DNA from 2 places in the Streptomyces sp. NPDC006309 genome. Region 1 is predicted to be linked to the other one. Evidence: riboswitches for the same ligand, from Rfam matches in the RefSeq annotation. Region 1 holds a riboswitch; the other holds the start of a gene.

Region 1 (4,904 bases):
TGTGCCCATGTCCCGACCGTTCGCCCGCCAGGTCCTGCCCGAGTTCACCGAGCGCACGGGCAGCGGCGCCCGCACCCTCGACCCGTACGGCAAGCTCTTCGAGTCCCGGATCGTCCTCCTCGGCACCCCGGTCGACGACACCGCCGCGAGCGACGTGACGGCCCAGCTCATGTACCTCGAACACGCGGCCCCTGACCGGGACATCACGCTGTACATCAACTCGCCGGGCGGCCCCTTCCACGCCATGACCACGATCTACGACACCATGCGCTACATCAGCTGCGACGTGGCGACGTACTGCCTGGGACAGGCCTCCTCCACCGCCGCGGTGCTGCTCGCGGCCGGCGCCCCGGGCAAGCGGTCCGCACTGCCCGGCGCGCGCATGCTGATCGAACAGCCCGGACTGCCCGAGCCGGTGCGCGGCCGGCCCAGCGATCTCCTCATCGAGGCCGAGGAGCTGGCCCGGGTCCGCGCACTGCTGGCGGAGATGCTCGTCCGGCACACGGGGCGCACGGCCGGGCAGGTGCACGAGGATCTGGCGCGGGACCTGTTCCTGGACGCCCCCGGGGCCCTCGCCTACGGCCTGGTGGATCACATCGTGCCCAGCCGCCGGAACGCGCCCGGCGCACCGGACGCGAGGTGAGCCCCCCGATGCCGCCGGAGCTGCCGCCGCTGCCCGCGCTGACCCGCGCCGAGGGCGACCTGATCGACCGTTACCTGGAGGCGGCCGACCTGCTGGGCCGCGTCAATCCGGCCCGGCACGGAGACACGTACCGCGGGCTGCGCGCGGCCCAGGCCCTGGTGCGCAAGGCGGCAGAGCTCCGGGACGCGCTCGAGGTGATGCACGAGCGGGGCGAGACGGAGCTGCACGGGGACACGCTGGCACGGGCCTTGCGCGTGCTGGACGGTGAGCGCCGTACCGCTCGCGTCGCGCTCCCGCCCGATGCCGTCGGCTGAGGCGGACACCCGGCCGGCCGTCCGAAGTCCCCGTGTCGACGCTTTCCGTTCGCGCCGGGCTCGAAACGGTCCGAACGAGGTACGCCCGTCCGGTGGACATCCGGAATGATTTTCGGGCTTCCCGACTTGTGCGGCATGTGGGTCGGGTGTGCGGCGGAGAGCGTTTAGCCCCAGGTCGGGGGCTACGCACGGGTCCTGACGATGACTCGAACACAGCGATGTCCACCCGAACGGGTGAGTGGTGAGTAACACCACAAAGCCCCGATTCCGTTGGGATTTTCCGACAGTTGTAGGTCAAGATCCCTGACTGACGACAAGACCCCGCCACCGCGGCGGGGCGATCCGGGCGGACGCCGAGTCCTGCCGCCGCCCGGATGACCGGTCGACAGGAGTGGATCGGCAGGAGTGGAGGACCCAGGCAAGACGGGTCGCCGGAACACATGTTCGTCTGCTCGACGCGGACGGGCGGGGTTCCGAGCCGCCCTTGGGGTGAAGCCGTGGCGACACGGCCGGGCAACTTCGCCAGCCCGAATCCGACAGGTCATCCTTCACAGGCGGCTGACGAAGGGTTGCGCATGACTGCGCTCAATCGTGTCCCGTCACTGATGGCCAGGGCCGGCACCGCCTCGGCCCTCACCCTCGCCGCCGTGGGCGGCTCGATCGCCGTGCCCGGCCTCGCCACCGACGCGTCCGCCGCCACGATGGCGACGAAGGCACTCAAGGTCGCGGCCTCCAAGAAGGGTGCGCCGTACAAGTGGGGCGCCACAGGTCCGCGCAGGTTCGACTGCTCGGGGCTGACTTTCTACTCCTTCAAGAAGGTGGGCAAGAAGCTGCCGCGCACCGCAGCGCAGCAGTACAACAAGACCCACCACATCTCCGCCCGCAGCCGCAAGGCGGGTGACCTGGTGTTCTTCCACTCGGGTTCCAGCGTGTACCACGTCGGCATCTACGCGGGCCACGGAAAGATCTGGCACGCCCCGAGGACCGGTGACGTGGTGAGGCTTCAGAAGATCTGGACCAGGAGCGTCTGGTACGGCCGGGTCAGCTGACCCGGCCGCGGAGCGAGAGCGCCCGGCCCCGGCCCCCGCCACGGTGAACGGCCGGCTCCGGGCGCCGGGCCCGCTCCGAGCGTTGGGCCCGCTCCGAGCGCCGTAGCGCCGCCCCGGGCCGCCCGTCACCACGGGCGGCCCGGGGCCGACACGTCCCGCGGCGGAGCCGGCCGGGCGGCCATGCCGCTCAGGGCTCCTGCGGCCCGCCTGCCGGTAACGGGGCGGCCGGCAGCGTCCAGGGGAGTTCGATACAGACCGTCTTGCCGCCCTCACGGGTGGGGCGGACGCGGAGCCTGCCGCCGTGCTCCGCGGTGAGCCAGCGGATGATGACCATGCCGCGGCCGTTGTCCTGCTGCACGGCGGCGGGCAGTCTCTTCGGGAAGCGGGGATGACTGTCCGTGACACCGATGCGCAGGTGTTCGTCACGGTCCAGTGCGATGTCGACCGTGAAGGTGGGTGACTGGCCGAGGGTGTGCTGCACGGCGTTGGTGGCCAGCTCCGAGACGATCAGCCGCACGGTGTCGGCCGTTTCGGTGTCCGAGGGCAGACCCCACTCCACGAGGGTGCCCACGACGTAGGAGCGGGCGGCGGAGACCGAGGCGGGATCGCTCGGCAGAGTGACGGATGCTTCCAGATGGTCTGCCATGGCGACGTCGTCCCTTTCCCGCGGGACCGCGGTCCGACATACAGCGAATGCTTCGAGTACGGTCCCGGAACTGGTGCTTGTTCGCCAGACTGCCATCAACGGGTCGGTCAGGGGGAGCGATCCACCGGGATATGCATATATCTGTCGCTCGAAGCGGTGAACCCTGCGCTGCGAAACCGTATGTGGGCGGCCCGGAAGGAGTAAGGAGGAGCCCATGCAGAACGGTCCGGCAGTGCGCCGTCGCAAACTGGGCGCCGAACTGCGCAGGCTGCGTACCGGCGCCGGATTCACCAGCGGTGAGGCGGCCCGGCTCGTCGGCTGGCACCAGTCGAAAGTGAGCCGGATCGAGACCGGGGCCAGTGGTGTGAAACCGGCCGATCTGCGGTTACTGCTGGACGCCTACGGCGTCCACGACGGACACCTGCGCGAGTTGCTGCTGATGCTGGCGGGGTCGCAGGACGCGGGCGGCCGGAACCGCTGGTGGCACGCCTACCGCGGGGAACTCCCGCCCACCTACCGCGATTTCATCAGCCTGGAGTCGCAGGCGAGCGCCATGCGCACCCTGGAGACCACGGTCGTGCCGGGCCTGCTCCAGACGGCCGAGTACGCCCGCGCGGTGACCCGGGCGGCCGTCAAGGACCTGGACGAGGACCGGCTGGACACCCTGGTGGAGGTGCGTCTGGCCAGGCAGGACGTGTTACGCGCGGACCCGCCGCCGGCGCTGAGCGCCGTACTGGACGAGGCGGTGCTGCGCCGGGAGGTCGGCGGTCGCGCGGTGATGTCCCGTCAGCTGGAGCGGCTGATGGAGGCCGCCTCGCTGCCCCAGGTACGGCTCCAGATCCTGCCCTTCAGTGCCGGGGCGCATATCGGCCTCACCGGGCCTTTCGTTATCTTCTCATTTCCGAGCACTTCCGATCTGGATGTAGTCGTTCTCGACCAGTTGACGAGTAGCCTCTACCTGGAACGGAAAGAAGACCTGGTGGCCTACACCGAGGCCTTCCAGACCCTTCAGTTCCACGCCCTTTCCCCCGAGGACTCGTTGGACTACATCGCCGCAATAGGTGACGGCGCGTAAGGAGGCACCATGCCCGCACCGCCTCGGAACATCCCTGCCAGTACCGACCTGCCCGACGCGCGCTGGCTGCGCAGCAGTTACAGCACGGGCGCCAACAACTGCGTGGAGACGGCCCGGCCGCGCTCCGGCCCCGGAGCCGGGCTGCTCGCCGTGCGTGACTCCAAGACCCCGGCCGGACCGGCGCTGCTCTTCTCCGCCGGCAGCTGGTCCGAATTCATCACCGCGCTCTGATCAGAACCGGTCATTTCTTTCATCGTCATCCGGTGACACACGGCCGTGTCACGCCGACTCATGGTCGCGTCTCGCCGATGACGCGTACAGCGTGTTCGATCTCGGCCCCGGACAGGTCCGCGCGGGCGGTCAGCCTCAGCCGTGAGATGCCGTCGGGCACGGAGGGAGGACGGAAACAGCCCACGGACAGGCCCGCCGTACGGCAGTCGGCCGCCCAGCGCACCGCCTGCTCCGGGGACGGAGCCCGCACGGAGACCACCGCGGCGTCCGGACGCACCGCCTCCAGACCCGCGGCGGTCAGCCGTGCATGCAGTTCCGCGGCCACCTCACGGGCGCGCGCCGCCCGTCCCGGCTCGCGCTCCAGCAGCCGCAGCGCGGCCAGCGCGGCACCGGCCGCCGCCGGCGCCAGGCCCGTGTCGAAGATGAACGTGCGGGCCGCGTTGACCAGGTGGTCGATCACCCGGGCCGGGCCGAGCACCACACCACCCTGGCTGCCCAGCGACTTGGACAGGGTCGCCGTGGCGACCACGTCATCGGCTCCCGCGAGGCCGGCCGCGTACGGCGCGCCCCGGCCGCCGTCGCCCAGCACGCCGAGCCCGTGGGCGTCGTCCACGACCAGCCCGGCGCCGTACTCCCGGCACGCGGCGGCCAGCGCGGCCAGCGGCGCCCGGTCCCCGTCGACCGAGAACACCGTGTCGGAGACGACGATCGCCGCGCCCCCGTGCGTGCCGAGCGCCTTGCGCACGGCCTCCGGGTCGGCGTGCCCGACGACCTGCGTGCCGCCCCGCGCCAGCCGGCAGCCGTCGATGAGGGAGGCGTGGTTGCCCGCGTCGGAGACGATGAGCGAGCCGTGCGGGCCGAGGGCGGTGACCGCGGCCAGGTTCGCGGCGTAGCCGGAGGAGAGGACCAGGGCCGCCTCGAACCCGCAGAACGCGGCCAGCGCGCG
Region 2 (4,904 bases), on a different contig from region 1:
CGACGAGGAGCTGGCCCGGTTCGCCGCGGAGGGCCCCACGCCCGAGGAGATGGAGCGCGCCCAGGCCCAGCTGGAGCGCGAGTGGCTGGACCGGCTCGGCACGGTCGCGGGCCGCGCCGACGAACTGTGCCGCTTCGCCGTCCTGTTCGGCGACCCGCAGCTCGCCCTCACCGCGGTGCGGCGCGTCCTGGAGGTGACCCCCGAGGAGGTGCGGGAGGTCGCCGCGGCTCGTCTGCGCCCCGACAACCGCGCGGTCCTCGTCTACGAGCCGAAGTCCCCGGAGGCCGTCGAGGACACCGAGGTCCCCGGGGACCCGGAGCAGGAAGCGACCGTAGAGGCGGGCCGCGACGAGACCGAGAACGAGGAGACGGCCAAGTGACCGAGCTCGCCACCATGGAGTTCCACCCCCAGCCCCAGCCCGGTGAGGCCAGGCCCTGGGCGTTCCCGGCCCCCGAGCGCGGCACCCTCGGCAACGGCCTGACCGTGCTGCGCTGTCACCGCCCCGGCCAGCAGGTCGTCGCCGTGGAGGTGCTGCTGGACGCGCCGCTGGACGCCGAGCCCGCCGGTCTGGACGGCGTCGCCACGATCATGGCGCGGGCCTTCTCGGAGGGCACCGACCGGCACTCGGCCGAGGAGTTCGCCGCCGAGCTGGAGCGCGCGGGCGCCACGCTCGACGCGCACGCCGACCACCCCGGCGTCCGGCTCGGCCTGGAGGTCCCGGCCTCCCGGCTGGCCAGGGGCCTCGGCCTGCTCGCCGACGCCCTGCGCGCGCCCGCCTTCGCCGAGAGCGAGGTCGAGCGGCTGGTCCGCAACCGCCTGGACGAGATCCCGCACGAGCTGGCCAGCCCGGCTCGCCGGGCCGCCAAGGAACTCTCCAGGGAGCTGTTCCCGGCGGACTCGCGCATGTCCCGCCCGCGCCAGGGCACCGAGGAGACGGTCGCGAAGATCGACGCGGCGGCCGTACGCGCCTTCTACGACCGCCATGTGCGGCCCGCCACGGCCACCGTGGTCGTCGTCGGCGACCTGACCGGCGCCGACCTGGACGCGCTGCTCGCCGACACCCTGGGCGCCTGGACCGGCACCCCTGGCGAGCCCCGGCCCGTGCCGCCGGTGACCGCCGACGACACCGGGCGCGTGATCGTCGTGGACCGGCCCGGTGCCGTCCAGACGCAACTGCTCATCGGCCGCGTGGGGGCCGACCGGCACGACCGGGTCTGGCCCGCCCAGGTGCTCGGCACGTACTGCCTCGGCGGCACCCTCACCTCCCGCCTGGACCGCGTCCTGCGCGAGGAGAAGGGCTACACCTACGGCGTGCGCGCCTTCGGTCAGGTCCTGCGCTCGGCGCCGGACGGCACGGGCGCGGCGATGCTCGCCATCAGCGGCTCGGTGGACACGCCGAACACCGGCCCCGCGCTGGACGACCTGTGGAAGGTGCTGCGCACGCTCGCGGCGGAGGGCCTGACCGACGCGGAGCGGGACGTCGCCGTGCAGAACCTCGTCGGCGTGGCGCCGCTGAAGTACGAGACCGCGGCGGCCGTCGCGAGCACGCTGGCCGACCAGGTCGAGCAGCACCTGCCCGACGACTTCCAGGCGACGCTGTATCAGCGGCTGGCCGCCACGGGCACGGTGGAGGCCACCGCTGCCGTCGTGAACGCCTTCCCGGTGGACCGCCTGGTGACGGTCCTCGTCGGTGACGCGTCCCGGATCAAGGAGCCGGTCGAGGCACTCGGCATCGGCGAAGTCACCGTCGTCGCCGCGGAGTAGACGCACCGGCGGACGCGAAGGCGTACGCGCGCGCGTGGGGCCCTGCCGACCTACGGGTCGTCAGGGCCCCTGCCGTTCCACTCGTTCACTCAGATGCCCGTTTTGGGGCGGAGGTTGCCTGTCTGCCCTGTGGGATGCGCTACAAAAACCCGGATCTGTTTGAGGAGGGGGAGCGGGCCGCCGTACCGTCATCCGGGCTGTTCGTCAGGCAGTGCGCCGCACCCGCGGCAGCGGACAGTCATCGCCGAGTCCCCGTACGGCGCGAGCCAGGGGAGCCGGGGACCCATCGTCCCTGGGGTGAATCGGGCGCCCGCGCGTGAGCGAGGGGGCCCGTAGGAGACCTTCCTGCTCCGAACCCGTCAGCTAACCCGGTAGGCGAGAGGGAAGGAAAGGACCAGCCACTTCATGGCGTTCATGTGCGCCACCGGGAAGCACCGCAAGCCCGGCCGGGTCAAGCGCACCACCGCTCAGGCGGCGGGTGTCGCGGCCCTCACCACCACCGGCGTCATCGGCACCCTCGCCGCGTCCCCGGCGCTCGCCGCGGACAGCTCCGTGGAGGAGACCGGCCTCACCCCGGTCCTCACCGTGAACGACGACGTCGCCGAGCAGATCGACGCGCAGGCCGCCGCCCAGCAGCAGGCCGCCGAGCAGAAGGCGGCCGAGGCGGCCGCGGAGAAGGCGGCCGCCAAGAGGGCCCAGGAGGTCCGCGAGGCGCGGGTCCGCGCCGCCCGCGAGGCCGAGCGCAAGCGGCTGAACGCCTTCGTCATCCCGATCGCGCACTCGTACGTCTCCACGGCCTACCAGGCCAGCAGCTCCCTGTGGTCCTCCGGTTCGCACACCGGCATCGACTTCCACGCGGCCAGCGGCACCTCCGTCCACGCGGTGGGTTCCGGCACGGTCGTCTCCACGGGCTGGGGCGGCGCGTACGGCAACCAGATCGTGCTCCGGATGGCCGACGGCATGTACACCCAGTACGGCCACCTGTCGTCCATCGGTGTCACGGTGGGCCAGAAGGTCGTCCCGGGGCAGCAGATCGGCGTGTCGGGCGCGACCGGCAACGTCACCGGCCCGCACCTGCACTTCGAGGCCCGTACGACGCCCGACTACGGCTCGGACATCGACCCCGTCGCCTACCTCCGCAAGCACGGCGTGAACGTCTGACCGGACGGACACCCGCACGGCCTGCCAAGCCCCGGCTCACCGAGCCGGGGCTTTCTCCTTTTTCCGTCGTTTCCTTCCGGTGCCCGCCGGACCCGCTGACCAAAATATATCCATGGATGACGCCCGGCCGTCGGAAATTCAGGTCCATTGGAATAGAGTCACGGGAACACGCGTCCATCGTCGGCGTTTCACGGGTATTAAGGCGGAGGTCGGTCATGCGTATTCCGGCGCACTCGGTGTGCACCGCTGTCCGGGACGACATCGTCGCCGGTGTCCACGAACGCGGCAGCCGCCTCACCGAGGAAGTCCTGGCCCGCCGCTACGGCGTCTCGCGTGTCCCCGTCCGCGAGGCCCTGCGCACCCTGGAGGCGGAGGGTTTCGTGGTGACACGCCGGCACGCGGGCGCGTGCGTGGCCGAACCGACCGAGCAGGAGGCCGCCGACCTGCTGGAGATGCGGCTGCTGCTGGAGCCGCTGGGGGCCGCCCGGGCCGCGCAGCGGCGCACCGAGGCCCATCTGAAGGTGCTGCGCGGACTGGTCCGGCTGGGCCAGGAGCGGGCCAGGAGGGGTGGCGGCGAGGATCTGCGCGCGCTGGGCGGCTGGTTCCACGAGACGCTCGCCCAGGCCTCCGGCAGCCCCTCGCTGACCTCGGTGCTCACCCAGCTGCGGCACAAGATCGCCTGGATGTACGCGGTGGCTACGCCGCTCGCCCCGGTGGAGTCGTGGGCGGAGCACGGGGCGATCGTGGACGCGGTGGCGCGGGGGGACGGGGAGCGCGCGCGGGCGCTCACCGCGCTGCACACCGAGCGCGCCACCAGCGGCCACCGGCTGCGTTTCCCCGGTGCCCCGGGGCGTGTGAGGACTTCGCAACGGGCCGTAAACACGACGGGCCCGCGGAATTAACACGGACGCCGTATACAAAGGAGGGGAATTGTCGGGCGAATGTCTCCCGCTTGTCGGCCGGATGTTTTCCCCTGCCTGAATTCCGTTCCCTGTGAATTCGCGAGGAAGTTCCGGCGCGAGCCGGCCGTGAACCGGCGCAATACCGTGCGGAGCGTGCGCGGAAACGCCGGAGCCGCGCCGCCCCGGGGGGCGAACGCGGCTCCGGCGCTCTGCGCGGTAAGGCTCAGACGGTCTCCGGGAGCTCCTCGAGACCCTCGGAGACCAGCTTGGCCAGACGGTCGAGGGCGGCGTCCGCGCCCTCGGCGTCCGAGGCGAGGACGATCTCCTCGCCACCCTGGGCGCCCAGGCCCAGGACGCCCAGCATGGAGGCCGCGTTGACGGGGTCGCCCCCGGCCTTGGCGATCGTCACCGGGACGCCTGTGGCCGTGGCGGCTCGGACGAAGATGGAAGCGGGGCGGGCGTGGAGGCCCTCGGCCCAGCCGACGTTGACGCGGCGCTCAGCCATGTGATGCTGCCCTTCAGTACTCAGGGTTGTCTAGACCAGTTTCCCATATCGTGAAGCGTGCCCGGAGCGGACCTTCGTCCCCTCCGTGTGCCGTCGGACCGCGGCCTCGGTCCGGCGTGTCGTCCTCCACAGACTGCCTCGCGACGTTGTCGTACGCGAGCCGTACTCTGGGGCCCATGCAGACCCCGGCGGACCGGCAGGACCGGCACGAGTACCCCGCCCACTGGGAGGCGGACGTGGTGCTGCGCGACGGGGGTACCGCGCGCATCCGGCCCATCACCGTCGATGACGCCGACCGCCTGGTCAGCTTCTACGAGCAGGTCTCGGACGAGTCGAAGTACTACCGCTTCTTCGCGCCCTACCCGCGGCTGTCCGCCAAGGACGTCCACCGCTTCACGCACCACGACTTTGTGGACCGGGTGGGACTCGCGGCCACCATCGGCGGCGAGTTCATCGCCACCGTACGCTACGACCGCATCGGCGCCGACGGCATGCCCGCCTCCGGGCCCGCCGACGAGGCCGAGGTCGCCTTCCTCGTCCAGGACGCCCACCAGGGCCGCGGGGTCGCCTCC

Evidence for each region. A riboswitch is a leader RNA that binds a small molecule or an ion and turns the genes downstream of it on or off. The one in region 1 is predicted to bind cyclic di-AMP.
Region 2: another riboswitch for cyclic di-AMP. It lies ahead of ABZ117_RS04625 (M23 family metallopeptidase); the one in region 1 lies ahead of ABZ117_RS25860 (C40 family peptidase).

The regions. Positions count from the first base shown of each region.
Region 1 covers NZ_JBEXRO010000022.1:119,382-124,285, reverse strand. Annotated here, with positions in the region: gene ABZ117_RS25870 (ATP-dependent Clp protease proteolytic subunit) at 8-643, shown strand; gene ABZ117_RS25865 (hypothetical protein) at 652-957, shown strand; cyclic di-AMP (ydaO/yuaA leader) riboswitch at 1,393-1,530, shown strand; gene ABZ117_RS25860 (C40 family peptidase) at 1,533-2,006, shown strand; gene ABZ117_RS25855 (ATP-binding protein) at 2,194-2,652, opposite strand; gene ABZ117_RS25850 (helix-turn-helix transcriptional regulator) at 2,867-3,727, shown strand; gene ABZ117_RS25845 (DUF397 domain-containing protein) at 3,737-3,958, shown strand; gene ABZ117_RS25840 (8-amino-7-oxononanoate synthase) at 4,017-4,904, opposite strand, start outside.
Region 2 covers NZ_JBEXRO010000002.1:481,177-486,080, reverse strand. Annotated here, with positions in the region: gene ABZ117_RS04635 (pitrilysin family protein) at 1-379, shown strand, start outside; gene ABZ117_RS04630 (pitrilysin family protein) at 376-1,764, shown strand; cyclic di-AMP (ydaO/yuaA leader) riboswitch at 1,997-2,157, shown strand; gene ABZ117_RS04625 (M23 family metallopeptidase) at 2,170-2,925, shown strand; gene ABZ117_RS04620 (GntR family transcriptional regulator) at 3,141-3,827, shown strand; gene ABZ117_RS04615 (HPr family phosphocarrier protein) at 4,051-4,332, opposite strand; gene ABZ117_RS04610 (GNAT family N-acetyltransferase) at 4,509-4,904, shown strand, end outside.